3 regions of the Dentiradicibacter hellwigii genome follow, and region 3 is predicted to be linked to each of the others. Evidence: riboswitches for the same ligand, from Rfam matches in the RefSeq annotation. Region 3 holds a riboswitch; each other region holds the start of a gene.
The links. Region 3 has a riboswitch for cobalamin ahead of cobT (nicotinate-nucleotide--dimethylbenzimidazole phosphoribosyltransferase). Riboswitches for the same ligand answer to the same signal wherever they lie in the genome.
Positions count from the first base shown of each region.

Region 1: it holds a riboswitch for cobalamin, as region 3 does, so the genes downstream of both, ABCS64_RS07980 (ABC transporter substrate-binding protein) here and cobT (nicotinate-nucleotide--dimethylbenzimidazole phosphoribosyltransferase) in region 3, are expected to answer to the same signal.
Region 2: it holds a riboswitch for cobalamin, as region 3 does, so the genes downstream of both, ABCS64_RS00410 (hypothetical protein) here and cobT (nicotinate-nucleotide--dimethylbenzimidazole phosphoribosyltransferase) in region 3, are expected to answer to the same signal.

Region 1 covers NZ_JBEUWX010000002.1:1,239,050-1,249,374, reverse strand. Annotated here, with positions in the region: gene ABCS64_RS08010 (ABC transporter ATP-binding protein) at 1-941, shown strand, start outside; gene ABCS64_RS08005 (MBL fold metallo-hydrolase) at 1,213-1,851, shown strand; gene ABCS64_RS08000 (DUF123 domain-containing protein) at 1,817-2,965, shown strand; gene tilS (tRNA lysidine(34) synthetase TilS) at 3,010-4,587, shown strand; gene ABCS64_RS07990 (hypothetical protein) at 6,027-6,281, shown strand; gene ABCS64_RS07985 (MFS transporter) at 6,278-7,597, shown strand; cobalamin riboswitch at 7,830-8,117, shown strand; gene ABCS64_RS07980 (ABC transporter substrate-binding protein) at 8,287-9,297, shown strand; gene ABCS64_RS07975 (FecCD family ABC transporter permease) at 9,387-10,325, shown strand, end outside.
Region 2 covers NZ_JBEUWX010000001.1:69,169-79,493, reverse strand. Annotated here, with positions in the region: gene ABCS64_RS00445 (IS1380 family transposase) at 1-765, shown strand, start outside; gene ABCS64_RS00440 (alpha/beta hydrolase) at 997-2,781, opposite strand; gene ABCS64_RS00435 (GntP family permease) at 3,097-4,737, opposite strand; gene otnI (2-oxo-tetronate isomerase) at 4,763-5,545, opposite strand; gene otnC (3-oxo-tetronate 4-phosphate decarboxylase) at 5,548-6,180, opposite strand; gene otnK (3-oxo-tetronate kinase) at 6,177-7,427, opposite strand; gene ltnD (L-threonate dehydrogenase) at 7,429-8,325, opposite strand; cobalamin riboswitch at 8,775-9,000, shown strand; gene ABCS64_RS00410 (hypothetical protein) at 9,216-9,665, shown strand; gene ABCS64_RS00405 (methylmalonyl-CoA mutase family protein) at 9,658-10,325, shown strand, end outside.
Region 3 covers NZ_JBEUWX010000003.1:97,240-107,564, reverse strand. Annotated here, with positions in the region: gene pncB (nicotinate phosphoribosyltransferase) at 1-380, opposite strand, end outside; gene cobT (nicotinate-nucleotide--dimethylbenzimidazole phosphoribosyltransferase) at 422-1,462, opposite strand; cobalamin riboswitch at 1,778-1,972, opposite strand; gene ABCS64_RS11370 (ABC transporter ATP-binding protein) at 2,705-3,514, opposite strand; gene ABCS64_RS11365 (FecCD family ABC transporter permease) at 3,544-4,545, opposite strand; gene ABCS64_RS11360 (cobalamin-binding protein) at 4,563-5,465, opposite strand; gene cobD (threonine-phosphate decarboxylase CobD) at 5,472-6,458, opposite strand; gene cbiB (adenosylcobinamide-phosphate synthase CbiB) at 6,451-7,476, opposite strand; gene ABCS64_RS11345 (ABC transporter permease) at 7,929-8,936, opposite strand; gene ABCS64_RS11340 (sugar ABC transporter ATP-binding protein) at 8,924-10,325, opposite strand, start outside.

The DNA.
Region 1 (10,325 bases), on a different contig from region 3:
ACGCCGCCCCCAATGTCGCGCCAGACGCTGCGCCTGATCTGGCGCCAGACCCGCCGCCGCTGCTCGCCGTGACCGATCTGCGCGTGCATTTCCCCATCCGGCGCGGCCTCCTGCGGCGCGTTGTGGGGCATGTCAAAGCGGTCGACGGCGTTTCGCTGACCTTGCGGCGCGGGCGCACGCTGGCGCTGGTTGGTGAGTCGGGCAGCGGCAAGACGACGGCCGGCAAGGCGATCCTGCAACTGCTGCGGCCTGGCGGCAACGTCCGGGTGGAAGGCAGCGTCCGGCTGGACGGCCGGGAGCTGGTCGGTCAGTCGCGCGCGGCCTTGCGCCCGGCGCGGCGGCGTATGCAGATGGTGTTTCAGGACCCGTTTGCCTCGCTCAACCCGCGCCTGCCGGTCGGTGAAATCATCGCCGAGGGCATGCGGGCGCTCGGCGTCGGTAGCGAAGGAAGCGGCGCCGCGCAGTCGGCCGAACGTGCCGCCGCCGTTGCCGCGCTGCTGGCGCAGGTGGGTCTGCCAGAAGATGCGGCCTGGCGCTATCCGCACGAATTTTCCGGCGGTCAGCGCCAGCGCATCGCCATCGCCCGCGCCCTGGCCGTGCAGCCGGATCTGATCATTTGCGATGAGCCGACTTCCGCCCTTGATGTGCTGGTGCAGTCACAGATTCTCGATCTGCTCAGATCCTTGCAGGAAAGGCTGGGGCTGACCTATCTGTTCATCACGCACAACCTTGCCGTCGTCGATGCGCTGGCGCACGAGGTGGCGGTGATGTACTGCGGCCGCATCGTCGAACAGGGGCCGGTCGATGCGGTACTGCGCAGGCCGCAGCAGCCGTATACGCAGCGGCTGCTCGCCGCCGTGCTGGAGGTGCCAAAGCCGTTGCCTGCACCTACGGCCGCGTGCGCGGACGCGCGCAAACAGGAAGCGGCGGGCGAGAGATAAAGGGCGGGCGGGGAGGCCGGTACGGGTACAATAGACGCCCGTGAATCGCGGCTTGAATAGCGGCCTGAATCGCAGCTTGGGCAATCCGGCCGGACGCAGGCGCCGTTCAAGGCGCGGTGGTGCGGCAGCGCCCAGCGTAGGAGTGGCAGGAATGGCAGAAATGCGCCGCAGAGGATGTTGCCGAGGTCGTTTTGCAAAGCTTGTGAAGATTGTCCAAGATTGTCCGGATAGCCGTCTATCGTCTTTCAATCCACTTTCATCGTGAGATGCCATGTCAATCAAATATCAGATCGTTCCCGTGACGCCGCTTGAGCAGAACTGCACCATTCTCTGGTGCGAAGAAACCCGCAAGGCGGCCATCGTCGATCCGGGCGGCGAAGTTCCGCGCATCGTCGCGGCCATTGAGCAGCTGGGCGTGACGCCGGAAAAAATCCTGCTGACGCACGGGCATATCGACCATGCCGGCGGCGCGGCGGAGCTGGCTGAACGGCTCGGCGTGCCGATCGAAGGGCCGCAACGCGAGGACGCTTTTCTGCTTGACGGGCTGCCGGCGCAGGCGCGCGCCTACGGTTTTAGCGGCGTGCGGGCGGTGACGCCGGATCGCTGGCTGGAGGACGGCGACACCGTGACGGTGGGCAACGCCACGCTGAAGGTGTTTCACTGCCCCGGCCATACGCCCGGCCATGTCGTCTTTTTCGATGAGCCGGGCCGCATACTGCTTTCCGGCGATGTGCTCTTTCAGGGGTCGATCGGGCGAACGGATTTTCCGCGCGGCGATTTCGACACCTTGATCGCGTCCATTCACCTCAAGCTCTGGCCGCTGGGCAACGATGTCGCCTTCATTTCCGGCCACGGGCCGATGTCGACGATTGGTCATGAGCGACGCTACAACCCGTTCTGCGCCGGCTGAATCCGAAGCCGGCGCGCCCAAGCCCGTGTCCGTTCGAGCGTCCATTCCCGCGTCGATTGCAGCGTCCATTGCCGCGCCCATGACGGACGCCCCCTATCGGACTTACCAGCTGGCGATCCACATCGACGCGCCGGTGCGCGTTGCCGTCGGCCGGCTGGGCACGTTCGATTTTCCGGCCGGCGATTACGTGTATACCGGCAGCGCAAGGCGCAATCTGGAGGCGCGCATCGCCCGCCATCTTGCGCGGGCGAAGAAATTTCACTGGCACATTGATTATCTGCTCGCCGCGCCGGGCGTGGCGATCTGCAAGGTGCATCGCCTGTCGGCGCCGGAGTGTGTGGTCAACCGGCAGCAGGCGGGTGAGATCGTCGTGCCGGGGTTTGGCGCGAGCGATTGCCGGGCGGGCTGCGGCAGCCATCTCAAGCGTCTGCCGGACGGCGGCACGGCGCATCATCGCCTCCGCCGTGATCGGTCTGGGCGCGCGGGCGAACAAGGCACCGCGCCGGCCTACTGGCGCGAGGCCTGTCAGGCGCTGTCCGCCGCCGATCCGGTCATGGCGGCGATTATCCGCCAGCACCCGATCGATTCGCTGATCTCGCGCGGCGATCCTTTCGGCACGCTGGCGCGTTCCATCGTCGGCCAGCAGATTTCGACCAAGGCCGCCGACAGCGTTTGGCGGCGCTTTGCCGCCGCGCTGCCTGCGGTAACGCCGGCGGCGGTGCTGGCAGCGGAAGCCGAGGTGCTGCGCGCCTGCGGGCTGTCCGCGCGCAAGCAGGAATATCTGACCGATCTGGCGCGCCATTTCAGCGAAGGCAGCATTCATGCGCATGACTGGCAGGCGATGACGGACGCCGACATCATCGCCGAGCTGACTTCGGTGCGCGGCATTGGCGTCTGGACGGCGGAAATGTTCCTGATCTTCAACCAGATGCGTCCGGACGTCTTTCCGCTGGACGACATCGGCCTGCAAAAAGCGGCTGCCCAGCATTACGGCGGCGGCGAACGGCTCACGCGCAAACAGCTGACCTGCCTGAGCGAACGCTGGCGGCCGTGGCGCTCGGTGGCGACCTGGTATCTCTGGCGCAGCCTCGACCCGCTGCCGGTCGATTATTGAAGCGCGCGTTTGCGTTGCAGGCAGCGGCCGGGGGCGACAGCGAAATGGGGAAGACGGGCGAGGACAGCGTGACGAGCACAACGGCGAAGGCCGCTCCGGCCGCGCTTGTCGACGCGGCGCTGCGCCGCTTTTTCGCCGAGCATCCGCCGGTAGCGCGGCGCATTTGCGTTGCTCGTATTTGTGTTGCCCGAATTTGCGTTGCTTTTTCCGGCGGCATCGATTCGGTTGTCCTGCTGCATGCGCTGCACCGTTACCGGCAGGCGGCCGCGGCGGGCGGCCAAGCGCCCAGATTCGCCGTGGGGCAGGCGTGGACATCCGGTATTCCGGCGAATGAATCAGATGAGGCGAACCCTGCCGGCCAGACGGCAGCGTTTGCGCTCTCGGCACTGCATGTGCATCACGGCCTCAGCCCGCATGCCGATGCGTGGGCGGATTTCTGCGCGGCCTTCTGCCGCAGTCTGGCAGTTCCGCTCAATATCGTCCGCGTCGAAGTGCAGCGCAACAGCGGCGAAGGCCTGGAAGCGGCGGCGCGGCGCGGCCGTTATCGCGCATTCGCCTCGGTTGATGCCGACTGGCTGGCGCTGGCGCACCACCGCGACGACCAGGCCGAAACGGCGCTGCTCAATCTGCTGCGCGGGGCGGGGGTTTCCGGCGCGGCCGGCATGCCGGCGCTTCGTGCGCTGCAAATCACTGGCGGCGGGCCGGAAAAAGGCGATCGCAGGGCGCGATCAATCGAGCTGATCCGGCCGCTGCTGGCCGTGCCGCGCGCCGCGATCGAAGGCTATGCGGCCGAATACGGCTTGCATTGGGTCGATGATGAAAGCAACGACAGCCGGCGTTTCCGCCGCAACTTCCTGCGCCACGAAATTTTGCCGGCGCTGGAAAAACCGTTCCCCGGCGCGCGTCAGGCGCTGGCGCGGGCGGCCGGGCATTTTGCCGAAGCGGCCGATCTGCTCGCCCAGCTGGCGCGGATCGACGCCGATGCGGCGCGCCTGCCGTCAGGGCGCGTGGGGCTGGCGGCATTCAACCGCCTGCCGCCGGCGCGCGCGCGCAATCTGCTGCGCCACCTGTGGGCAGAGGCCGGCTTCCGCCTGCCGGAGGCGCGCTGGCTGGAGGAAGCCTGCCAGCAACTGGCGGACTGCGCCCCCGGCGCAGAAACCTGCGTGACGACCGCGGAGGGTGAATTGCGCGTTTATCGCGGCGAACTGTATTGCCTGCCGCGCTGCGCGTTTGCCGCGCCGCAAGCGGCCATCTGGTGCGGCGAGGCGGAAGTGGCGTGGGGGTCGGGGCGCGTGCGTTTCGTGCCCGCCGTCGGTAGCGGCATCGCCTGCCGTTGGCTGGAAGGCATGCGGGCGGAAGGACGGAAAGAGTGGGGAACGCTGCGGGTGCGGCAGGGCGGCGAACGCTTCCGGCCGCACATCAATCGCCCGCGCCGCGCCGTGCGCAATCTGCTTCAGGAAGCCGGCGTGCCGCCGTGGGAACGGATGCGGATGCCCCTGTTGTGGATCGACGGACAGCTTGCCTGGGTGGGCGGACTGGGCGTCGAGGCCGGCTTTGCCTGCGCCCCCGGCGAACAGGGCGTGCTGCCGGTCTGGCAGCCCGTGCAAGCTTTGCAGCCCTGAAGCCCGCGTAAACAGGGTATCTCCGAGAAGGTATAGCGGCTTCCTTTGCCAAAATACTTCTTTGGCTCGCCTTGCCGTACTGCTCGTACTGTCAGCGGCTCGCCGCCTTGTCTTTTGGCAAAGTTAAGCCGCTATAGATTGTCGGTTTTTAAAAAGGGCTGCCCGCAACTCCGTATGGATAGGGCGTTTCCGGGCAGGCACCTCTGAAACGCCCTATTTATAAGGGTTTCAGGGCATACCCCTCGGAGATGCCCTAAATACGCGGGCTAGCGGGCAGGTGCCCGGAAGAACAAAAAACAGGGATTAAAAGGATTGTTTAACTGTAGGCGCTGGCTCCGCCCACGAGGCTTCTTTTGACGCCGTTGCGCTGAGCGGCAGCGCGCCCCGCTGACTTTCTTTGCCTCGCCAAAGAAAGTCAGCAAAGAAAGGCGACCCCCAGGCGCAGAAAGCTCCTTGCCGCGGGTTTGCTTGGCGGCGGGCTTGATTAACTCGCTGCGCTCAGACAATCAAGCCCTTGCTTCCGCCAAGCCGCCCCGCGCCTGCGGCTGCGCCTAAGGGGGTTTGGGCGCTTCGTCGTTATTGAATAGGCGAAAGAATATGCCCGGAAACCCGCGTGGATAGGGCGTTTTCGGGCAGGCACCTCTGAAACCCTTATAAATAAAGGGCTTCAGGCCACCTCTTTTTGGAGATACACCTGCGCTTCCGTCCCCCGCGTTTTTCCAATTCTCCCCCTGTTGGGAAGATGCCCCAAACCCGCGTGGATAAAGGACTTCAGGGCAGGGTGCCCGGAGATGCCCTAAATACACGGGCTAGCGGGTAGGTGCCCTGAGACACTTTAAATATAGGAATTGCCAAGGTCTGCGCGCTGACCTTCCACACATGGAACTCCTCTTGATGCCGTTGCGCTGGACGGCAGCGCGCCCCGCTGACTTTCCTACCTTCTTTCTTTATCTCGCCAAAGAAAGTCAGCAAAGAAAGGCGACCTCAGGCGCAGAAGACTCCTTGCCGCGGGTTGCTTGGCGGCGGGCTTGATTAACTCGCTGCGCTCAAACAATCAAGCCCTTGCTTCCGCCAAGCCGCCCCGCGTCCCTGAAATAGCGGCTTCCTTTGCCAAAATACTTCGTTGGCTCGCCTTGCCGTACTACTCGTACTGTCAGCGACTCGCCGCCTTGTCTTTTGGCAAAGTCGAGCCGCTATGAGGCTTTCGGGGCACACTTCTGAACCCCGCGTGGATAGGGTATCTCCGGGCAGGCGCCTCTGAAACGCCCTATTTATAAGGGTTTCAGAGCACTTCTCTCGGAGAAGCCCTAAATACGCGGGCAGCATTTCCGGGCGCTTTCTTGGAAACGCCTTATCCACATGGGCGCCGGTGGAGGGGCTGCGCGGCGGCAAGTTGACGGCTTGTCGGGCGGCGGGCAAAGGTTCACAATGCTGCGCCCATGAAACCCATTTATGTCGATGCGCGCGGCATCACGCTGCCAAGGGGATGCGTGAAAACCGTGAGGACGGCGGGTGCGGCGGGGGAATCTTCCGGCGGTTTGTGCGGCGCCCATGCAGATGCGGGCGATGCCGCGGAGTTGCCCGTCCGGCGCGGGCTTCCGGCAGACTGCGTGTGTGCGGGCGAGCAGTGCGGCGATGGCGGTGTGCGGATATTCATGGCCGCGGCGCAGGCGGCCCGGGAGCCGGCATCATGAGCGGCGAACGCGTTAAATCATCCGAAACTGCCGCGGGCGCAAGTGATGGCGCAAGCGGCGCCTCGTTGTCACGGCGGGTCATTCTGGCGACGCAGCTCGTTTTCAATATCGGTTTTTATGCCGTCGTGCCGTTTCTTGCCGTGCACATGGCCGACGATCTGGCGCTGTCGAGCCAGCTGATCGGCGTGGTGCTGGGGGTGCGCACTTTTTGCCAGCAGGGATTATTTTTTATCGGTGGTCTGCTGGCCGAACGCCTCGGCAGCCGCTGGCTGCTGCTGGCGGGGTGTGCGGTGCGCTTCTGCGGCTATGCGGCGTTCGCGTTTTCCGCTTCTTTTAGCGAGATGCTGCTCGGCGCGTGCCTCACCGGGGCGGGCGGCGCGATGTTCTCGCCCTGTCTGGAAGCGCTGGCTGCCGAGGCGGAGCGGCAAACGCCGGCGGCGCTGCGCCAGCATGGCATCTTTGCGCTTTTTGCCGTCTGCGGCGAAGTCGGCGCGGTGGCTGGCCCCTTGCTCGGCAGTGCCTTGAGCGGCTTTGGTTTTCGTGTCATGGCGCTGGCCTGCGCCATGCTTTTCCTGATCATGATGGGGGTTCTCTACCGTTCCATTCCGACGCATATGGCGCTGCCGGAGCGTCCGGTGGGCTGGCGCGGGGTCATGGGCAACGCGCCGTTCCTGCGCTTTATCCTTTGCTACAGCGCCTATCTGTTCAGCTATAACCAAATGTATTTTGGCCTGCCGCTTGAACTGGAGCGGGTCGGCGGCGGTGCGCGCGAAATGGCTGGGTTGTTCATGCTGGCCTCGGTCATGGTCATCGTCATGCAGATGCCGCTGGCCGGCTGGTGCCGCAGGCAGCCGCCTAGATTGCCGCTCGTCGCCGGTTTTTCGTTGTTTGCCGCGGCGTTTGCGTGCGTTGCCTTGGCGGCGCTGTCGCCGTTATTTAATCCCGCAGATGCAGGCTGGCTGCGCTTTGCGCCCATCACGGCGATGGTGATTCTGCTCACCCTGGGGCAGATGCTCGCCGTGCCGACGGCGATGTCGCTGGTTCCCGGTTATGCGGGGCAGGGCGCATTGCCGGCGTATTACGGCGCGCTGGCTTCGGCCGGCGGCTGCGCCGTGCTGCTCGGCAATGTCCTGCTTGGGCGGATGTTCGATCTGGCGGGGGCTTCAGGCGCGGGGATCAAGCTGGCCGTGGCAGCGGGCGGCGGGGATATCGGGCATGCCGGTCGCTATGCGCTGGCCTGGGGCGTGGCGGCGCTGTGGCCGGCGCTGGCCGCCGCCGGTTTTGCCGGCCGTTTCTGGAAGCCGCCCGCCGTTTGATGTCTGCCGTTTGCCGCCTCGACAAATCGCTGCCGGGTAATCCGGCGCCGCCGGCGATGCACAAGGCTTCTATTGGGGCTTGCCTTCATCGGCGCTGGGGCGTGCCGTACATCGTCCGCGGGTTTGGCTGATAACGCCTGAAAAAAACCGATAGTTGTCTCATTTATTTTCAGTTATTTTCCCTCTGCGTCCCTCCTGCTAGAAATGGCTTGCCCTGAGAATTATTTTTATATATGCTGCACCCAGCCTTGGCCCCGAAAGGGAAACGCGCCGTCTTCCGTCTTATCTGAGGGATTGGCGGCATGCGCAAGGGAATCCAGGCGCGAAATCACGCAATGATGTACTGCAAATCACAGGTGCATCGACTATTCGGCGCGGTCGTCGCGTAAAAGGAACTGCCCCCGTAACTGTAGACGAGGAGTCGGCTCGACAGAAGCCACTGGTGCTTTACGCATCCGGGAAGGCAAGAGTCCGGCGATGAATCGTGAGTCAGGAAACCTGCCAAGGCTGGGCCGGTGTTGTTGGTGTGGTTTTTGCCGGTTCATTGCTGGTCGAGTGTTCGGGAAGGAACGCTCTCGTGAATTCTCAGTCGCCCATGCCGCTGGCTATCAGGTCAATGGGGCGGGGCGCGCGGATTCGCGTTCAGGTTTCTTTCCAACACAAGAAAATTTCAATCATGGAGAGAAATCATGCGTTTTCAACGAATCATTCCCGCGCTGGCGCTGGCTGCCCTGAGTTTTTCCGCTCACGCCACGACCTACCCCCTGAAACTCGAAAACTGCGGTCAAACCCTGACCTTCGACAAGGCGCCCGCCTCAGTCGTGACCATCGGTCAGGCCGGAACGGAAATGCTTTACGCGCTGGGGCTGGGCGACAAGGTGGTCGGCACCTCGCTCTGGTTCCACGACATCCTGCCGCAGTTCAAGGAAATCAACAGCAAGGTGCCGCGTCTGGCCGACAATGCGCCGAGCTATGAATCGATCATCGGCAAGCGCCCGAATCTCGTTGTTTCGCAGTTTGAATGGATGGTCGGCAAGGAAGGCGTGGTTGGTACGCGCGAACAGTTCCACAAGCTCGGCATCATGACCTACGCGATGCCTTCCGATTGCGAAGGCAAGGACAACCTGACCGGCGCTGACGGCAAGCGCATAAAAGCCTACAACGTTGAAGCGCTGTACAAGAGCATCAAGCAACTGGCCGAAATCTTCAATGTCGAGGCCAAGGGTGACGCCCTGATCAAGGAAATTCGTGCGCGTGCGGCCAAGGCGGAAGAAAAGGTGCGCGCCGCCAAGATCAAGGATCTGTCCGCCGCGATGTGGTTCTCCAGTGCTGATATGGAATCCGACCCCTATATGGCCGGCCGCTCCGGCGTCGCTGGCTACATGATGAAAGCGCTCGGCATGCGCAACGTGGTGACTTCCGATGAAGAATGGCCGACCGTGGGTTGGGAAACCATCGCCAAGGCCAACCCCACCGTGTTGATCATCTGCCGCATGGATCGCCGCCGCTTCCCCGCCGACGATTACCAGAAGAAGCTTGAGTTCCTCAAGAAAGACCCGGTGACCAAGCAGATGGACGCCGTCAAGAACAACCGTATCGTCATCGTCGATGCCGATGCGACGCAAGGCTCGATCCGCATGGCTGACGGTCTGGAACAGATGGCCGAAGGCGCGCTCAAGGTCAAGGGCGCCAAGAAGTAAGCGCAGTCAGTAAGCACAGTCTTGTGCGATAAAAATGCCGGATGGGGGCGCTGCCTGCAGCGTGCCCGTCCGGCGCATTCAGGAAGTTCATGAATAGCTTTAATAAAAGATTTCGCCAGCAACTGTGGTTCAAGTTGCTGGTCGCCGTTCTCTCGCTGGTGGCAATCGTTGTCGCCGTCATTTTTGGGGTTGCCATCGGCGAGACGCCGATCGCCCCTAAAATGGTTTATCACGTGTTGAGCAACCATCTGTTTGGCGCGGAATTTCCGGTCGAGCCGCTCGATGACGGCATCGTCTGGAATTACCGGCTGACGCGCGCCCTGGTGTCGGCCTGCTGCGGCGCTGGGCTGGCCGTGTCCGGCGTCATTCTGCAATCGCTGCTGCGCAACGCGCTGGCCGAACCTTATCTGCTGGGCATTTCCGCCGGCGCCTCTACAGGCGCGGTGCTGGTGACCATTGTCGGCGTCGGCGGTGGCGCCATTTCAATGACCGTCGGGGCGTTCTTCGGTGCCGTCTTCGCCTTTGCACTGGTGGCGCTGCTGGCGCATGCGGCCGGTGGCGACGGGCTGCGCAACGGCGGACAGATCGTGCTGGCGGGGATCGCCGGCTCGCAGCTATTCAACGCGCTGACTTCGCTGATCATTACCAAATCCGGCAGCGCCGAGCAGGCGCGCGGCATCATGTTCTGGCTGCTCGGCAGCCTGGGCGGCGCGCGCTGGTCGGACGTGTCGGTCGCCTTTCCGACCATCATTGTGGGCGGGGCTATCTGCCTGGTGCTGGCGCGGGCGCTGGACGCTTTCATTTTTGGCACCGAGTCGGCCGCCTCGCTGGGGATTCCCGTGCGGCGCGTGCAGATCACCCTGCTGCTGGTGGCAGCGATGATGACTTCGGTGATGGTTTCCATGGTCGGCGCCATCGGTTTTGTCGGGCTGGTCATTCCGCATACGGCGCGCATGATTGTCGGCGTGCGCCATCAGGTGCTTATTCCGGCCAGTATGGTGCTGGGGGCGATTTTCCTGATCGCGTCC
Region 2 (10,325 bases), on a different contig from region 3:
CTCGCCGCCAAGCTGCGCCGGGCCAACACGGATGCCTCGGCGGGCAGCATCGATGAACTCGAACGCATCGTCACCCAGATCCGCCGCCACTGGCCGGAGGTGCGCATCGTGCTGCGTGCCGACTCGGGCTTTGCGCGCGATGCCTTGATGAGTTGGTGCGAGCAGACGCACATCGACTTCGTCTTCGGGCTGGCCAAGAACGACCGGCTCAAGGCCCAGATCGAAACCGAGATGAGCCAGGCGCAGGCCGAATGCACCCAGACCGGCAAGCCCGCACGGCGGTTTCGCGACTTCACCTACCGCACCCTTGACAGCTGGTCGTGCGCCCGGCGGGTCGTCGGCAAGGCCGAGCAGCTGCCGGGCAAGGCCAATCCGCGCTTCATCGTCACCAGCCTGGACGCTCAGCGCTGGCCGGCACGCGAACTGTACGAGGCGCTGTACTGCGCCCGAGGCGAAATGGAGAACCGCATCAAGGAGTGCCAGCTACACCTGTTCGCCGATCGCACCTCAACGGCGACGATGCGGGCCAATCAGCTGCGGCTGTGGTTCGCCTCCTTCGCCTACGTCATGCTCGAAGCGCTGCGCCGCATCGGGCTGGCTGGCACCGAACTGGCCGAGGCCACCTGCGAGAGCCTGCGCCTGAAACTGCTCAAGATCGGCGCACGGGTCAAGATCAGCGTGCGCCGCATCCATGTCAGCATGGCCAGCAGTCATCCGTTCCAGACCACCTGGCGCCTGGCCCAGGCCAGACTCGCCCCCGGCTGATCCGCCACGCCACCGTGGCCCTGCTGATCCGATCGCGCTCCCGTTCGCGCGAGGCGGTCTCATGCCCAAACAGCGCCGCTTGCCCCCTCAACGCACCTGACCGCTCGCAGAACCTCACCCGCCTGCACTCCATTGGCCGCTCGCGGGCCTGAATCCTCGCGGTCACGGCGACGCGTGAAGGAAAAAACCGCGCCAACGGGGGCCGAACCGTGAGAGTGTGAGAAATGCGGGTTAAGCCGTAAAACGGCCAATCACCTGGCCGCCAACCATCATCCAGGCCATCAGCAGCGAAGTGAGTGTCACGCCCAGCCAGATATAGCCCGTTTTCAGGTAGCACCAGTGATTGATGACGATCATCGCGCAGAACTGGCTGATGATGACCGGCAACATCATCATCCAGCGGCCGCCAAATTTCGGCAATCCCAGCACATCGAAACCGGGGCCGATTTGCAGGTAATTCGGAATAAAGTGCAGGCACCAGAGCATGCACAGGCCGCCAACCGAGATCGCGATGCTGCCCAGGCTCCAGCGCAACCAGGTCACAGCAAAGCTTTTTCCGACCGGCTGCTTCATCTGCGCGGTGAGGATCAGGCCATTGATGGCGGCAAAAGCGATAAAAATGAGCAGCCAGTAAACAGGAAAAATCCGCCAGCGCGCGTTGGTCATCGGTTTGAGCAAGGGCCAGAGGAAGCGCAGCTCCTGGGCAAACAGGTTATAGATGAACAATGTCAACGCATAGAGCGTGCCAGCGAGAAGGAACGCCAGTACGACATGGCGACAGATGCCCCGCCCCTGCGCAGGCGCCGCCGTGATGCCAAGACGATCAAGCGGAATGGGCTGGCCGTGCCGCCATAAAATGAAGAACACGACACTGACCAGGGCATTGACCAGCAGCCAGGTGATGATGCCATTGCCCATTTCCAGCGGCATGAACGGCAGCACGGCGGCGATCGGCTCGTTCGCTCCGCCCCATTGGGTGAAAACGGGATAAAGCAGCATGGTCAGGGCGATATTGATCATGCCCAAGCCCAGCCAGGTCCGCCGAGGCAGCCAGGACGCACGCTCAACCGGCTGGCAGGCGGCGGCAAAGTAAGGCAATGCCAGCAGGCCGTTAGCCAGGAAGAGCATGGCCGCCAAGGCGAAGAAAAGCGCAGCCAGGCCGCAAAACTCCTTATGCCAGTAAGTGTAGCCATCGATATTATTTTTTTGATCGAACGCCTGCCCGAACCAGTCGATGGCACTCCGGTTGGTCTCGGCGGAAATCATGACGCCCAGATGGGTGCCGCTTACCAAATCGGCGCGCCGAGCGCTGCCGTCGGTAAAATTTCCGTAGGTATGGTTCCATTCCAACGTGGCGTCCGCCGGCAAATCGAACGCCTTGAGACGGGTGGCATTGCGGACAAGATCCTTGACCGGAAACGTTCTTTCACGATACCCCCCGATTTCTTCATACAAGCCCTGAGTCAGCAGGTAGTTGTTCAACCCCCTCATCTCCCCGCCGTTGCTGCTCTGCCCATTGACTGCACGATGATCGGGGTTGGCTCTGGCGACACGGATGGCATTGAGCGCCCCGGTGGAGTGACCAAAAATGCCCAGGCGGTTTGCATCGACGAAAGGCAGGCTTTTCAGGTACTGGTAACCATTGTTTGAACCGCTCATGTTCTTGTTTGAAGCGGGGGACTGGGTCGAATAACCGTGGCCGAACTGGTCGATCGCCAGCACTACATAGCCGCGCCGCGCCAGCTCCAGCGCGCCAAAGGTGGAAGCCGCTTCTTTATCGCTCTGGTAACCATGCAAGGCAAGCAGCCCCGGCGCGGGGTGTTCGGCCGTCGCCGTCAGCGGGCGATACAACTTGGCGACCACGGGCTGCAGTTCCTCGGTCATGAATATCACGGTGTTGACGTCCACCCGGCCGAAATCGCGCTCAATGCGATTTCCCAGCCAGGACACGCATAGCGCGAGGAAAGCCAACAAGGCCGCCAGAAAATAACTACGGCGGGAAGAGGAAGTTTTCATGTCGTTTTCTCTGAAAAAGATTGGCGGCCCACGGCCTAAACCGGACAGCTCCGGTCAGCCCCGGTCAATCGGCCCGCCCAGCAACAACGCCCGCTTGCGCGCTACCGGCGCCGGCAATGCGCAGCGGCGAGGCAACACGGCACTGCAGGCAACGAATACTTTACACATTGATATTTTGCCGGAGCGGATTTTATGGACACCTACCCTCCTGCCGCAATTTTGCCCCTGTTTTTCAAAAATTTCTAACGTGTTTTCTGACGCACCAAGGCTGGGAAGCCCGTATTACACGGGCTTCCCAGCATCGACCGCCATGATTCATTCGGCAATCTGCCTGTTCATATGTAACACGTAAGCCATGACCAAGGCCAGAATCACCAGCGGCAGCAGCGGATCGATCAGTTTGCCGCCTTGACCGAAAACGAAGTTGGCCAAAGCGACGCACGCGCCGCCGATGCCCCAGGCGATAGTCGTCGGAACCGACCAGACAATCATCTGCTTTTTCACCTCGGCAATGCCCATCATCCGGTTCACCACCCAAAACAGGCTGTCGTTGAAATACCCGCAGAATAGCGACCCCATGGTCGCGGCATTGGCGGCCATCAGCATGTTGATTCCCTCGATTTCGGAGAGAATCGGCATCGAGATGGACGCGCCAGCGATCATCGCCACCGTCCCCGACCCCTGGATGAAACGCATCAGTGTGGCGACGATGAAAGGAATCATGATTGGCGAAAACGGCAGATGCTGGGCGATCTGTTCCGCCAGCTGCTTGCCCGCCCCGCTGTCGCGCAGAATGGCGCCGAGTGCACCGCCGGCCCCCGTGACCAGCAGGATGATGCCGGCGCTGGTCACCCCTTCTTCCAGACGCATGGCCGTATCATGAGCGTTGGCGCGCGGCATCAGGGTATACACGGCAACCAGCACGCTCAGGGCAAGCGCAACGACCGGATGGCCCACAAAAGCAATGGTCTGGTAGCACGCACCCGTTTTGAACAGCTTGAGGGCATCGCCGCCTTCAATAAAATAGCCGGCGCCCATGTCGACAATCGCTTTGATGAAAATCAGCGCAATCGGCAGAACAATCGGCAGCATGGACAGAAACAGGCTGGGCAGCGGCTTGCCTTGCGGCAGGTCCGGGTCGTTTGCGGACGTCTCTGGCATGGCCGCTTCGCCAAAAGCCTCCGCGTTAAAGTCCGGGTAACGTCTGTCCAGCCATTGCGCATAGAGCACCATGCCGATGACGCAAGGTACGGCGAAAATCATGCCGGAAAGCAGCATGGCGCCAAGATCGACCCCGAAAATCCCGGCGACACCCAGCGGCCCCGGCGTCGGCGGCACGGTGTGGTGGGTAACGACCAGGCCGCCGGCCAACGCGACGCCCAGCGTCAGCAGCGAGCGTTTGCTGCTTTTCGACAGCGCCTTGGCAACGGGATAGAGCACCACAAAGGCCGAATCGACAAAAATCGGGATACTGACGATATAGCCGGTGATCGCCAGCGCCCATTCTTCCTTTTTCTTGCCGAGGAAGCGGATGAAGCTGTAGGCCATCTGCTCGGCAGCCCCTGAAACTTCGAGGATCCGCCCCATCATGACGCCCAGGCCAATGACGATCCCGATGCTGCCCAGCGTGTTGCCAAAGCCTTTGGTAATCGCGTTGACGGTATCGGTCGCGCTCAGGCCGCCCAGCATACCGGCGATGGCGGAAGCGATCAGCATGGCGATGAACGCGTGCACCCGCGTGCGCAAGACCAGATAGATCAGGACAAAAACCGCGATGATCAAACCGACGATCGGCATCGGCAAGCCAAACAGCGTATTTGCGGTGTCTGTTTCCATATCAGGCTCCTCAGTCAGGTTGTACGTTAGAAAGTCGTTTGCCGGCTGGCGGCGGAACAGGTCGATCGGCACAGCGACCAGCCGCCAGTGCGGGCTGCAAGCCACACCGGCGTTTCCCATTACTTGTGGATCGTCGATCTGGGTGTCATTTTTCCCGATAGGCCGCAAGCCAGCCCAACCCGTCTTCGGTTTTGCCGCGCGGGTTGTATTCGCAGCCGATGTAGCCCGCGTAGCCGAGTTCGTCGAGCAGGGCGAAGATGTAGGGGTAGTTCACCTCGCCTTCGTCCGGCTCGTGGCGGTCGGGGACGGAGGCAATCTGGATGTGGCCGATGCGCGCAAACATCGCTTTGGTCATCGCGCTCAACTGCCCGTCCACGTTCTGCGCGTGGTAGTAATCGAACTGGATCCGCACGTTGTCGCGGTCGATGGCTTCGACAGCGGCGAGCGTGTCGTACTGGCTTTTCAGCAGGTAATTCGGTTTGACCTGCGGGCTGAGAGCTTCCAGCACGATGTGGATGCCGTGCGGGCGGAAGCGTTCGCTGGCGTAGCGCACGTTGTCGATGTAGGTGTTGAGATAGGCGTTGCGGTCAGCGCCGGCGGGGACGACGCCCGCCATGATATGCACGGTCGGGCATTCCAGGGCGATGGCGTATTCCAGCGCCTGGTCGATGTCGCGCCGTGCCTCGCTTTCGCGCCCCGGCAGGGCGGTCAGCCCCCATTCGCCGTTTTTGGTGTCGCCCGCCGCGCTGTTGAAGAGCACCTGCTTCAAGCCGTGCTTGTCCAGCAGCGCTTTCAGCTCGGCGGCGGGATAGTCGTAGGGCCACAGGTATTCGACGTAGCGGAAGCCCGCGTCCGCCGCCGCCTTGAAGCGTTCGAGGAAGGGGCGGTCGGCAAACATCATGGTCAGGTTGGCAGCAAATTTGGGCATGGTTATTTCCCCCGGTTTTTCAGATCGTTAACTTCGTCATCCGTCAGATAGCGGATGTTTTCGCCGCGCAGGATGAAATGCAGCCTGGCGGTTTCTTCCAGTTCTTCGGTGTTATCCACCGCGTCGGTGAGATCGCTGCCCGTGACCACCACGCCGTGATTGGCGAGCAGGAAGGCGCGGCCCGTGAGCGCCCGCGCTTCCAGTTCACGCGCAATGTCGGGGTGGCCGGGGCGGTAATAAGGGATGACCGGCAGTGCGCCGACGCGCATGACGTAATACGGTGTGAACGCTTTGAGCGCGTTCGCAGGATCCAGCCCTTGCAGGCAGGATAGCGCGGTGAGGTAGGTGGAATGCAGGTGGACGATGGCGTTGCAAGCGGGATTCTTGCGGTACAGCGCGAGGTGGAAGACGGACTCCTTGCTCGGCTTGTCGCCGGCGAGCAGATTGCCGTCGCTATCCAGCACCGACAGCCGTTCCGCCGTCAGTCGCCCCAGCGAGGAACCGGTGGGGGTGACGAGGAAACGCCCGCCGTCCAGGCGGCAGGACAGGTTGCCCGCCCCGCCGACGCTGTAACCCCGGTTAAACAGCGACGCGGCCAGCGCCACCATCTGGTTTTTTTGCTCAAGTTCGGTCATGCGAACATCCCCTGCGCATAGGCGAAGAAATCCTCAGTGCCGAAGTTGCCGGATTTCAGCGCGAGATAGACTTCGCCATTGAGCACGCGCAGCCACGGCACGCCGGGCGCAATCTGCTTGCCGATGTGGAAGCCGTCCACGCCGAGACGCTGCACGACGATACTGGACGTTTCCCCGCCCGCGCAGATGAAATTCACCACGCCCTGCGCGCGCAGCTTTTCCGCGACGGCGGCAAACACCTGCTCAATGGCATGGCTGGATTTTTCCATGCCGAAGCGTTGCTGAATGGCTTTGAGTTCATCCGGTGGCACGGTGGCGTAGAGCAGCGGTGCGTGTTTATCGTCCAAATGGCTGACGACCCAGGCGGCGAGTTCAGCGGCATAGTCCGCGCCCCGCTCGATGCAGGCCTGCGCCTCGACGAAGCGGTGCGGCGCGACGGCCTTATAGGTGGCGACCTGCTTGTTGGTCATCACCGAACACGAGCCGGAAAGCACCACCGTCGCCCCTTTCTTCGGCACAAAAGCGTTGTCGCCCTTTTTGCTGCCGGAAAGTAGCGCCGCCAGATACGCGCCCAGCCCCGAACCGCCGGTAACCAGGCGCAAATCGCGGCAGGCCTCGGCCAGCACCGCCAGTTGCGCGTTATCGACACTGTCGGCGACCGCATAGCGGTAGCCGTCTGCGCGCAGACGGGCGAAGCAGTCCCTGACGTGCGCCGCGCCCTGCGCCATGTCCGGATAGGCGACCAGCCCTGTCTTGCCGCGCGCCTGCGCGTCCATCAGGCGCGGCAGACTGGCATCGCGCATCGGCGTAATCGGGTGATCCTGCATCCCCGATTCATTGAGCAGCACCTGGCCGACGAACAGATAGCCGTTAAAAATCGTCCGCCCGTTGACCGGCAGCGCGGGGGAAATCACCGTGAAATCCTCGCCCAGCGCATCGAGCAGCGCATCCGTCACCGGGCCGATATTGCCGGCGGCGGTGCTGTCAAACGTCGAACAATACTTGAAGAAAAACTGCTGGCAGCCTGCCGCCTGCAACCACTGCAATGCCGAGAGCGACTGCGCTATCGCCTCTTGCGCGGCAATCGAGCGCGATTTCAGGCTGATCACCACCGCATCAACGCCGTCCGGCAGGGCGCGCGCCGGAATGCCGTTCATCTGCACCGTGCGCAGACCGTTTTCCGTCAAAAAACTGGCGATGTCGCTCGCGCCGGTGAAATCGTCGGCAATCACCCCTAACTGCAACATCTTAGCCCCCTTTTTTCGGCAACTCGATGCCGCTGAAAATCTTGATTACCGCGCTGTCGTCTTCCTTGCCGTGCCCGGCATTGCTCGCCTCGGTGAACATATTGAACGCCGTGGACGCGAGCGGCAGCGGGAAACGCAGCGCCTTGCCCGTATCCGTCACCAGGCCCAAATCCTTGACGAAAATATCGACCATCGACAGCGGCGTGTAGTCGCCATCGACAACGTGCTTCATGCGGTTCTCGAACATCCACGAATTGCCGGCGGCGTGCGTGACCACGTCGTACATCAAATCGAGCGGAATCCCGGCCTTGGCGGCCAGCGCCATCGCCTCCGCTCCGGCGGCAATATGCACGCCAGCGAGCAGCTGGTGAATGATCTTGACCGTCGCGCCCTGACCGATGTCCTTGCCGCAGCGGTACACCTTGCCGGCGACCGCATCCAGCACCGGCTGCAACTTGGCGAACGCAGCGTCATCACCGGCTGCCATCACCGTCATCTCGCCCGCTGCCGCTTTCGCCGCGCCGCCGGAAACCGGCGCATCCAGCATCAGCAGGCCGCGCGCGGCGAGCGCCTCGCCAAAACGGCAGGCATCCTGCGCGGCAATCGTTGAAGAAACCATCACCGCCGTGCCGGGCTTGAGCTTGTCAGCGAGCTTGCTTTCGCCGAAAAGCACAGCGTCCACCTGCGCGGCATTGACCACGAGCAGCAGCACCGCATCAAGCTTGTCGGCAAAACCATCCGCCGATGCTGCAACCGCTTTCGCACCGGCAGCCTGCAAAATGTCGCGCGCCTGCGCAGACAAATCCACGCCATACGTATCAAGACCGGCGCGCACACAGGACTGCGCCGCTCCCATACCCATCGCACCCAAACCAATGACCGCTACTGAATACGCCATGACGGACTCCTCATCGTATCTTCGTATCTGCATGGATATCAGGTGTTTGTTTCGGCAGACGGCTTCGCCCGGACACGCTTAATCCTGCGGAAACCGAACAAACCCCAGATAACAGAATAGTGCCATCCGACCGGAAAACAAAGTGAATTTCGTCAGACCGATTGAGTGTCGGCATAACATTCCGTCGAAAAAAGAAAACTCATTATGGCGCCCAATCGGGGGCATCGGCGAAGCCGGAGAACCACGCAACGCGGCGTTCCCATGCCGAACAGCCTGGCACATTCCTCAATAAACCGGCCGGGGCGACCTGCACGCCAGCCTGTTTATCTCCTCATGCCATCATTTCACCATTTTATATAAATGAGAAAACCGGCCAAAAATTCAAAGTCTTTTATATTGCCCGTCTGAATGTGGTTAACCACATTGCCAAGACGGGCGCTGCGATTTACCCTACGGCCTGAATTTCAGGTGCCTCGCCCCCTGTTCTGTGGGGAAGGTGAAACGGGAAACCGGTGGTCTTGTCGAGACAGCCTTTGACAAGCATTCCGGTGCAGCCCCCCGCTGCTGTAGGCCTGACGAATCCGGCAACAGTGCCACTGTGCAAAGCATCGCATGGGAAGGCGCCGGAAGAGGATGAAGGCAAGCCAGAAGACCGGCCTGGGATGAACGAACTGCCAACCTCGGGGTGAGGGGTGAGGTTTCGTTGATTAGCTGCCCGGTTTTTCCGATACCGTTCAGAAACGCCAATTACAACGATTGCGGTCTGTACAGACTCGCACAAAAACGTGCATTCGTACGGTTTTCGTAGTTTTACGAATTCCCGGCAGTTGATCTCACGACCTGATTCCCCTTTTCACGAATTCATGCATCGTATTCGAGAAAGGTGAATCATGACGCTGATGGAAAATCTCTTCCAGATGACTGGAAACGCGACCAACCGAACTTTACCCTTTCGGCCCTTTGCCGCCGCAGGTCTCCAGTGCACACGCACTGGTATGGCTTATCTCTGTTATACCGGCTGTCTTCACGCGCAGAATGCACGCCGCGCGGATGGCTTGCGCCATCGCGCCGGCACGCGTACTGCGGATAGTCGGGATGGCGGCGGCAATTGGGGAAAGCCGCCAGGCTCATCCGTTCGTTTCCAGATTTCTGATGTCGGCATACGTACCTGCGTAGCGCCGACATCGTCAGTCAATGTCGCCAAGGCCTCTGCAACGCTTTCACTGGACATGACCGCCGAGGAGGCTGCGGCGACGCCATTTTACGCCAACTTCACACAACAGGCGCGGGTTATGGAGACATATCCCGGCAACACTACAGGAGCCGAAAGTTATGAGTGACCAACAAACAACGGTCGACATCACGAAAATCGATGCCGAGCGCGGGTTTTTCGATGAATTCAAGAAGCCCAGCAAGGAGGAGTGGAAAGAGGAGGCTACCGCCGCCTTGAAAGGCGCGCCCTTCGACAAGGTCATGTATACCAAGACCTACGAGGGATTGACGATCGAGCCGATCTACATGGCCGAAGATATTGAAGGCTTGCCGCACCTAAAATCCAAGCCGGGCTTCCAGCCATTCGTGCGCAGTACGCGCCCGAACGGGTACATCAAGGCGCCGTGGAAAATCAATCAGGAACTCACGCTCGCCTTCCCGCAAACGTTCAATGAGGAAGCGCGCTTTGATATCGCCCGCGGACAGACCGGCCTCAACATCGTGCTCGACCATCCGACGCGCAGCGGGCAAAGCCCAGCCAACGCTTCTGAAGAGGACGTCGGCCGCGATGGCGTTTCGCTGGAAACCCTGCACGATGTTTCGACGATTTTTCAGGGCATCGATCTGAAAACAGTCCCCGTGCAGTGCTTCACGGGCGCTATTTCACTACCCATGCTGGCCATGCTGTCGGTTGCCATGCAAGACAACGAAGCGGGCGTCAATCATCTGCACTGGGTCGACGGCTGTGTCGGCAGCGACCCGCTGGCCGTACTGGCAACCGAAGGCAA
Region 3 (10,325 bases):
TCGATGAAGCGGCGCTGGAAGCGGAAGACGGACAGGAAATCGACAAAATCGCTTTTGATGAAGCGCAGCCCCGACAGGTAGTCGAGGTCATCCTGCGTGAAGTGCATCGAGCACAGGTGTTCCAGCTCGTGCTCGAAAGCCTCTTTTAGTTCGGCCAGCGGGAAGGCCGGCGTATTGCGGCAGACGAAGTGGTATTCGGCCTGCGCCCCCGGATTGCTGTGCAACAGCGCCTGCCACATGGTGAATTTGTACAGGTCGTTTTCCAGCAGGCTGGACACGACCGGTGCGGCCGGCTGTGTCGCTGTTTTTGCCATGCGCGGCGTTTCTTTCGTTCGCTTTCCCGAACGGCCGGCCTGCGCTCCCTTGTCGTTTTTCAACATTACCACCTCGTTTTTCGTCCGCCGCAATTTCGCATGCGGCCTTAGTGATCCGACACGCCGGCAGATTCAAAGCTCGCCATTTCATTGAGAAAATTGACGGCCGCCAATACCAGCGGGTACGCCAGCGCCGCGCCCGTGCCTTCGCCCAGACGCAGGCGCAGATCGATCAGCGGGTCGGCATTCATGGCGGCGAGCTGGATGCGGTGTCCAGGCTCGACGGAATGGTGACAGAAAATGCAGTACTCGGCAAAATGCGGCGCCAGGCGCGAGGCGACAAGCGCCGCTGAACCGGCGATGAAACCGTCGATCAGCAGGAGCACGCCTGCCTGCGCCGCGCCGAGCATGGCGCCGGCCATCATGGCGATTTCAAAGCCGCCGAATTCGGCCAGCACCGTCAGCGGCGCTCGTGGCTGGCCTGCTCGCGCCAAGGCCTGCGCCAGCAGCCGGCGCTTGCGTTGCAACCCGGCTTCGCCCAGTCCGGCGCCACGGCCGATGCATTCGTCGAGCGGCGCGCAGGTCAGGCAGTGCGTGATCAGCGAGGCCGACGAGCTGTTGCCGATGCCCATTTCGCCGAAGCCGATGACGTTGCTGCCCGCTGCGACGAGCGAGGCCACGATGTGCGCGCCGCGCTGCATGGCGAGCGCGCATTGCGCCGCCGTCATTGCCGGTTCGTCGACGTAATTGCGCGTTCCGGCCGCAATCTTGGCATCGACCAGCCCCGGCCGCGGGCCGAAATTGTGCGCCACGCCGGCATCGACAATGGTGATGCCCAGGCCGTTCTGGCGCACGAACACATTGATGCCGGCGCCGCCGGCGAGAAAATTTTCCACCATTTGCCAGGTGACTTCCTGCGAGGCGCTTGAAATGCCCAAACGGGTGGCGCCGTGGTCGCCGGCAAAGACGACAAAATGCGGTTGCTTAAATTGCGGCGTCAGCGTGCGCTGGATCAGGCCGATCTGCATCGCCATCGTTTCGATCTGGCCGAGCGCGCCGAGCGGCTTGGTTTTGCGGTCGATCTTGCGTTGTAGTGCGGCGGTCAACGTGCGGTCGAGCGCAGGCACGTTGAACAGGGTTTCATTCATATTCATTCAATGCTCCTGGAGTCGGGTCGGCATGAGGCGGCGGATTGGGTGAAGCCGGTTGGGTGTGCGTGGCACTGTTTCGACTGCCCTTTGCCGGCATGCCATATAGGTTCAGGGGAAGCGTGTTGCTAGCGCGGGCGTTGCGTTGAACACGGACGCGGAGGCGCGTCGGGCAAAAAAGGGGCAATGGGCAAAATGCGGCCGACCGGCCGCGGTGTCATGGTGACGCGCATGATCCGTTCCTCGGGATGAATGCCATCGAATTGCGCGGCTGCGGAAATGCCTGATAGTGCGTCGCCGGCAGATTCAATGCGTTGACAGCAACAGGGTTCGAGACGTCTTCTGGCTCCCGGATCGTCCGAACCGCCGCGCCTTCCCATCGGATGCCGACGGTGGCTCTCTTGCGATAGTGCGGCGTTCGTCCCCGGATACAGCGGCGGGCCCGCCACGGATTGGCACCGTGTTCCGTTTCATCGAACCGAACGAGGAGCCGATTATAGCTAACCTGCGCGCGCGCCTGTCAATTGCACCTTTCCGAAAGGGTGGCCGCAAACCCGCGTAAACAGGGCGTTTCCCGACACCTCCTCCGAAACCCGTGTGAATAGGGCATTTGCGGGCAGGCGCCTCTGGAACACTTGTAAATAAAGGGCTTCAGGGCAATGTGCCCGGAGATGCCTTGTTTACAAGGGCGCTAGAGCACCCACCTTGGAGATTCCCTACATAGTCAGGCTGGCGGGCAGCGCGCCCTGGAAATGCCTTATATCTACACGGTTCTACACGGTTGCTGAGCGTTGGTCGGGCGCAATGTTCCAGTTTATGTTTTTTGATGCCCTGAGGCCCACGTATTTAGGGGGCTTCAGGGCATTTTATGTTTTCTGCCCTGTTTTTATGGATTTCAGAGAGAACTCCGCAAGCGCAAATAGCGGCTCGACTTTGCCAAAAGACAAGGCGGCGAGCCGCAGGCAGTACGAGTAGTACGACAAGGCGAGCCAACGACGTATTTTGGCGAAGAAAGCCGCTATGGCTCGACGTTGCCAAAGACAAGGCGACAAGCCGCTGACAGTACGAGTAGTACGGCAAGGCGAGCCAACGGAGTATTTTGGCAAAGGAAGCCGCTATGGCTCGACGTTGCCAAAGACAAGGCGGCGAGCCGCAGGCAGTACAATTCAGTACGGCAAGGCCAGGCTAACACAGCGGCACCGTAATTTGGCAAGGGAAGTCGTTATTGAAGCCGCTTGCGCGTTACTGCGCGATGAAGCCGGCGTAGCCGCCGCATTCTGTGCGCGCCAGCGGATATTCGAACAGCGCGGATAAACGTTCGGCCGTCAGCATCTCGGCAATGCTGCCGGTATCGACGCATCCATCGCCATACATCAGCAGCGCCCGGTCGCAAAAACGCGCCGCCAGCGCCGGTTCGTGCAGCACCATGACAACGGCGGCCTGACGCTCGCGCGCTTCCCGCGCAAAAATTTCGAGCACGGCGATCTGGTGTTTCAGATCGAGGTAGGTCGAAGGTTCGTCAAGAAAAAACAGGCGCGGCGACTGCGCCAGCAGGGTGGCGACGGCCAGACGCTGTCGTTCGCCGCCGGAAAGCGTCTGCACGTCGCGCCGCTCCATGCCGTCCAGCCCGACGGCGGTCAGCGCTGTGCGGGCAATGCGCACGTCGTCCTCCGTTTCCCAGTTCCAGCGGTCAAGGTGCGGATGGCGGCCGATCAATGCCGTTTCCAATACCGTCGAAGCAAAGGCGTCGCGCTGCGCCTGCGGCAGCCAGCCGCGCAATTGTGCGGCCTGCCGCGCACTGAAGGCGGCATAGGGGCGTCCGGCCAGGTGCACTTCGCCGGTCAGCGGCGCGCGCAGCCCGGTGAGTACGGAAAGCAGCGTCGATTTGCCGGTCCCGTTGCGTCCGAGAATCGCCAGCCGCTCCCCCGGCCGCAAGGTCAGATCAAGGTCGCGGCAAAAACGGCGCTCACCGATGCCGACCGACAGCCGGCGCAGTTGCAGGATCGGCGCGTGCTTGTCGCCGGATAGGGGGGAAGATTCCATCGTTTTCATCGGCTTGCCCTTTGTGCCCATCGCTTCTTTCAAGAATGCGCGGAAGAAGCGTGCGGGTCGCGCGAGAGCAGAAACAGAAAAACGGGCACGCCGATCAGCGCAGTCAGCACGCCGACGGGCAGTTGCTGCGGCGCGATGAGCGTGCGCGCCAGCGTATCGGCAACCACCAGCAAGCTGCCGCCCGCCAGCGCCGAGGCCGGCAGCAGAATGCGCTGGTCGTTGCCGACGGCCAGGCGGGTGAGGTGCGGCACGATCAGGCCGATGAAGCCGACCGAGCCGACCTGTGTCACGGCGGTGGCGGTTGCCAGCGAAGCGATGACGTAAACGGCAAGCCGCAGACGGCCGATTTCGACGCCGAGCGTCTGCGCCAGATCAGCGTTGCGCGCCAGCAGATTGAGTTCGCGCGCAAAGGGCAGCGTTGCCAGAACGATCAGCGCCAGCGCCCCCAGCCCCGGCGCCGGATTGCCTGCCTGCGAAAGATCGCCCATCAGCCAGAACAGCATGCCATGCAGCTTGTAGTCCGGCGCGATCGACAGCATCAGCGCCACGGCAGCGCCGCAGCCGGAGGCGACGATGACGCCGGTGAGCAGCAGCCGCGTCTGTGTCCAGCCGCCGTTGCCGTGCGCCAGGCCGAAGACCATGAACATGGCGGCTAGCGCGCCGCAGAACGCCGCCGCGCCGACGCCGATGCCGCCGGTCAGGCCGAGAAGCATGACGAGCAGCGCGCCGACGCTGGCGCCGCCGGAAATACCGAGTACATACGGATCGGCGAGCGGATTGCGCAGCAGCACCTGCAACAGCGCGCCGGAGACGGCGAGCAGGCCGCCGCAGGCCAGCCCGGCCAGGGCGCGCGGCAGGCGCAGACTGCGCACGACCTCAACCGCCATCCCCTCGCCGCGCCCGAACAGGGCGGCGAGCGCCTCCCTCAGCCCGAGAGGAACATTGCCGAGCGAGAGCGCAAGCAGCAGGCTGATCAAGGTCAATAGGCTCAGAGCGGCGAGAATCAGCAGGGCGCGGCGGCGAGTTTGCATGCGCTGTTCCCTATTCCCTATTGCCGGCTACCCGCCGGCCGCCGGCTGCGCGCCGTTTCGAGGTGCTGGCAGAGCCGCTCGGCGCCGTCGAGCAGGCGCGGCGTGTGGCGCTGGATCAGGTCGGGCGGAATGAAAAAGAGGTTTTTCCGTTGTGCGGCCAGCAGGCCGGGGCGCGCTTGCCAGTCGTCCAGCCATTCGGGGCGCGCTTCGCCCATGCCGCTGGCGATGATGGCTTCCGGGTTGGCGGCCAGCACGGCTTCGACGGTCACATCCGGCGCCGTGGCGGTCAGTGTGCCGAACACGTTTTCGCCGCCGCACAGGCGGATGACGCTGGAAATGAACTGTTGCCCGCCGATCGTTTTCAGCGGCTGGTGCCAGACTTCGTAAAACGTGCGTACCACGGGGCGGCCGGCGTAGCGCGCCTGCAAATCCGCCAGACGCTGGCGGAAGGTGCGCGCCGCCGTATCCGCGCTCTGGCGGGTGCCGGCCAGGACGCCGATCCGTTCGATTTCGCCGGCGATGTCTTCGAGCCGGCTGATCTGCGACAGATAGACCGGCAGCCCCAGGCGGCGCAGTTTTTGCAGGTGCGCCGGCGCATTCCCGCCTTCCCAGGCGATGATCAGATCGGGTTTGAGCGCCACCACGGCTTCCAGATCGAAACGCGAATAACCGCCGACGCGCGGGATGCGACGGGCGGCTTCGGGATAGTTGCTGTAATCGACCGTGCCGACGATCTGCCCGCCCGCGCCGGCGGCAAACACGGTTTCCGCCAGATGCGGCGACAGCGTGACGATGCGTTGCGCCGGCTGCGCCAGGCTGACCGTCGCGCCGGTGTCGTCGCGCACGCTGATGCCGGCGGCCAGCGCGTTCGATGCGGACAGCAGCCAGAGGCAGAGCCAAAGAAGTTTATTCGGCGTCATGCGGCATTACCCTTTCGGACAGGCGGCCAGCGCCGCGTGCAGACGCTGCCATTCGTTTTCGGCGCCCGGCAGACCAAAACGCAGCAGTCCGTGTTCGTCAAAGCGACGGACGAGGATGGCGTGACGAGCAAAATGATCGGCCAGCTCGGCGGTGCGCCGGCTATGCAGGGTACAAAACAGCGCCGTGCGGCCGACTTCGCCGAGCGGCGCGAGCATGCCGGCCAGCCGTTGTGAACCGGCGATCAGGCGGTGTCGCGCGGTCTTCTGCCAGGCGGTATCGCACAGCGCCTGGCGCGCCACCGCCCGCGAGGGATGCGCGAGCGGCCAGGGGCCGAGCATTTCGCGTAGCACGGCGAGTTTTTCGGGCGCGCCGAACACAAAGCCGACGCGCGCCCCCGCCAGGCCGAAGAATTTGCCGAGCGAGCGTAGAACGATCAGGTTGGGCGCCGCGTCGCTCCCAGCCAGGGAAACGATGCTGTTTTCCGGCTCGGCGTCGGCAAAGGCTTCGTCGACGATCAGCCAGCCGCCCCGCCGGTGCAGCTGCTCGGCGGCAGCGCACAAATCGGCGCGCGGCGTCGCCGTCGCCGTCGGGTTGTTCGGGTTGCACAGCAGAACCAGCGGCGTTGCCCCGGCCAGTGCGCGCGCCAGTGTCGGCAGGCGGCGGACCGTGTGCCCGGCGCGTTGCCAGGCATACGGATGTTCTTCGTAAATCGGCGCAACGCAGGCAAGGGTTTGCGCGGGAAACATCGCCGGCAAGCCCATGATGCCGGCCTGTGAGCCGGGCAGGGCAAGCAGGCGCTCGCTGCCGTAATAGCCTGCGGCGGCGGCTTCCAGCCCGTCGTTGTCTTCCGGCAGGCGGTTCCAGCAGGCCGGGTCGAGCGGCGGCACCGGATAGGTGTCGGGGTTGATGCCGGTCGACAGGTCGAGCCAGTCGACGAGCGGAATGCCGTATTGCTGCGCTGCGGCGCGCAGTCTGCCGCCATGTTCAAGCACCGGCCGCGCCTCCGATAATGGCAATCAGGTTACGCAGGGCAATCAACGCCCCGCCGAGCAGGAACAGCCCGACCCACAGCATCAGGCTGTGGCGCACCAGCGCGATAGCGCGGAAAATGTCCTCAGCGCGCGGCGGCCGGCCGACGCCCAGTGGCGGGCGTTCTTCAACATTGCCGTGGTAAATCGCCGCACCGCCGAGCACGACGCCCAGGCTGCCCGCACCGGCGGCCATCACCGGCCCGGCGTTCGGGCTTTCCCAGCCGGAGGCCTGCTGCCGCCAGCAATCGAGCGCCTGCCGCGTATTGCCGCACACAGCGTAGGAAAGCGCCGTCAGCCGCGCGGGGATGAAGTTAAGCACATCGTCAATGCGCGCCGCCGCCCAGCCGAAATGCAAAAAGCGTTCGTTCTTGTAGCCCCACATGGCATCAAGTGTATTGGCCAGCCGGAAGAGCACCGCGCCGGCGCCGCCAAAAAGCGCGAACCAGAACAGCGTGCCGAAGATCGCGTCGTTGCCGTTTTCCAGCGTTGACTCCACCGCCGCCCTGGCGACGCCCGATTTATCCAGATCGTCGGTACGGCGCGACACGATCCAGCCGACGTGCCGCCGCGCCGCCGCCAGATTGCCGGCGGCCAGATCGCGCGCGACGCGCTCGGCGTGCTCGGTCAGACTGCGCCCGCCCAGCGCAAAATAAAGCAGCAGCGTGTCGAACAGCCAGTTGATCGGCGTCTTGCGCGGCCAGGTCAGCCAGGCCGCCAGCGCCACCCACGGCAGCACCGCCGTCCCCCAGGCGAGCAGGCCGATGAAGCGGCTTTCCAGCGCATTGTCGCCCCGCTGCGGCGACGGGTTCAGCAGCTTTTCGAGCAGATCGACGAATGCGCCAAAGCCGACCAGCGGATGAAAGCGCGGCAACTCGCCGAGAAAGCGATCGAGCAGGACGGCGGCCAGCGCCGCCGTCGGCAGCCAAAGCGAGGCGGGCAGCAGCGGAATGGAAAACCACGAAGGAAAAAAATCGGACATGGGAGCAATGAAAAAACAGAAAAGAAAGCGAAAAACAATCGGCGGAAGCTTCTGCCATATTCAATGCAGATGCAATGCCGCCTATTTTAGTGCGATGCCGCCCCGTAGGCCACAGCCCGGCGTGCCGCGAAATAAAGCGCTTCTACGTCCGGCCGGAATACCGCGCTGGCTTGCCTTGCCGTACTGAATGGTCTGCCTGCGACTCGCCGCCTTGTCTTTTGGCAAAGTTGAGCCGCTATAAATTGTCTGGTCTTTAAAAAGGGCTGCCCGCAACCCCGCGTGAATAGGGCGTTTTCGGGTAGTCACCTCTGAAACCCTTATAAACAAAGGGCTGGCGGGCAGCCCTTCGGAAATGCACGTAAATCAAGAACCTCCGGGCGCCTGCTCAGAGACGCCCTGTTTACGCGGGCTCCGGCGCTGGTCTGTGCGGCGTGGCGGCGGGTGAATCAGGCTTACGGGGAGCGGCTGGCGAACATGGCGCCGGCCAGGACGATGAAGGCGCCGACGATGACTTTTTGCCAGGTGCTGGGAACGCCGGCCAGCACGAGGCTGTTGTTGACCAGCGTCACCAGCACGACGCCGAGCAGCGTTCCGAGGACGGTGCCTGTGCCGCCGGTGATGCGGGCGCCGCCCAGAATGACCGCGGCGATGACGTCCAGTTCGCTGCCGGCCAGATCGAAGGGATTGGCCAACCGGTTGCCGGAAACGTGGATGACGCCGGCGATGCCCGCGAGCAGGCCGGCGTAGGCGAAAACGAAGATCTGCACCGTGCGCAGGCGGAAGCCGAGACGCTCGGCGACGGGCAGGCTGCCGCCAATGGCGAACACGGCGCGGCCGAGCAGGGTGCGGTTGAGAATCCACCAGGTGAGCAGCGCGGCGGCGGCCAGCGCGAGCACAAAGGCGGGCAGGACGGCGAGACCGCCGTCCGCTGTCTGGTAACGCCAGAGCGCCAGTTTGCCGAATGACTCCATCGCCTCGGGCACGTTGATGATCAAGGCGGTGCCGACGAACGTCAGCAGCAGGCTGCGGATGACGTATTGCGTCCCGATGGTGACGATTAGCGAAGGCGCGCGCAGTGTATGCACCAGAACGCCGTTGATGGCGCCGAGCAGCAGCCCGCCGCCTGCGCCCAGCGCAAAGATCGCGATGATGGATAGGCCGGGCGCCTGCTCGATGACCAGCCGCGTGATCGAATACATGGTCAGCGCCGCGATCGCCGTGAAGGAAACGTCCAGCCCGCCAGCGGCAAGCACTGCCAGCACGCCGAGCGCGAACAAGCCGAGCACGACGCAGCCGCGCAAAATGTCGAACAGCGTGGCAAGCTGCCAGAAACGCGGATTGATGCTGCCGACGATCAGGCAGACAAGAACGATGAGCGTCAGCGTAAATACCGATGGGTTGCGCGCCAGAAATGCGTAAAAGGCGCGCAGCGTATGGGGGCGCGGATTCAGCCCTGGCATGTTTTTTCTTCCTCTTTTCTGGGGTGTTCGGCCGTCATCGCTTCGTACAGATCGGTTTCCGACACGGTTTCAGCGGCATCGAAAACCTGGCTGATCTGCCCTTTTCGCATGATCAAAATCCGGTCGCAGTTTTGCAGTAGTTCCGGCAGGTCGTCGCTGACGATGAGAATGCTCATGCCTTGCGCGGCGAGCGACTGGATGATGCGGTAGATCGTATCCTTGGAACCCACATCGACGCCGACGGTGGGGCCGTGCAGGATCAGCACCTTGGGGTCGATGGACAGCCAGCGTCCGAGCAGAACGCGCTGCTGGTTGCCGCCGGAAAGGGACTGCACCGGGTGTTCGATATCGGGGGTGGCGATGTGCAACTGTTCGGTCAGACGGTGCGCCAGATTGCGCACGCGGCTTTGATCGAGCAGGCCGAAACGGCGGCACAGCCGGCCGAGCACGGCGGCGGTGAAATTTTCGCGGATGGGCTTTTCCAGAAACAGCCCTTCGGACAGGCGGTCTTCCGGCAGATAGCCGATGCCGGCGGCGATGGCATCGGCCGGACGGCGCAGGACGGCCGGCTGGTTGTCGAGAAAAATCTGGCCGGCATCGGCCGGATGCACGCCGGCCAAGGCGAGCGCCAGTTCGTTGCGCCCGGAATCGAGCAGCCCGGTAATGCCGAGAATTTCGCCCCGATTGACAGCGAAAGAGATTTCCGAAAACGCTGCGGCGCGCGTCAGCCCGGTGACGAGGAGGCGCGATGTTGCGGGGGCTTCGCCGGCCGGTTCGCTGCGGTAACGGTGTTCGTCGAGCTGGCGGCCGGTCATCCAGTAGCTCAAGTCGGCTTTGCTGTAATCGCCGGCGTCGCCTTCCATCACCTTCTGGCCGTCGCGGAAAATGACGACGCGCCCGCCAATGGCTTTGCATTCGTCGAGTTTGTGCGTGACGAACAGCACGGCGACGCCCTGCTCGCGCAGGCGATTGACGACGCCGATCAGGTTGCCGACTTCGCGGCGCGTCAGTGCGGTGGTCGGTTCATCCATGATGACCAGGTGCGCGTCGACGGCAATGGCGCGGGCAATCGCCACCATCTGGCGCGTGGCGATGGGCAGGGTGTCGACGCGCTGCTGCATGAACGCCTGTGTGGACGGCAGACCGATTGCGGCGAGCGCGCGCGTGGCGGTCTGCGCCAGGACGGCGCGGTCCAGACGCCGGAAGAGGCGGCCGCCCGACTGAACGAGCTGTTGGGTCAGGGCGATGTTTTCCGCCACGTTCAGGTTGGGCAGCAGCGAAAAATCCTGATAGACGGTTTCGATGCCGGCGGCCAGCGCCTCGATGGGGGAAAGGCGCGCATACGCGCGCCCGGCGACGATGATCTTTCCTTCATCCGGCGGCTGCGCG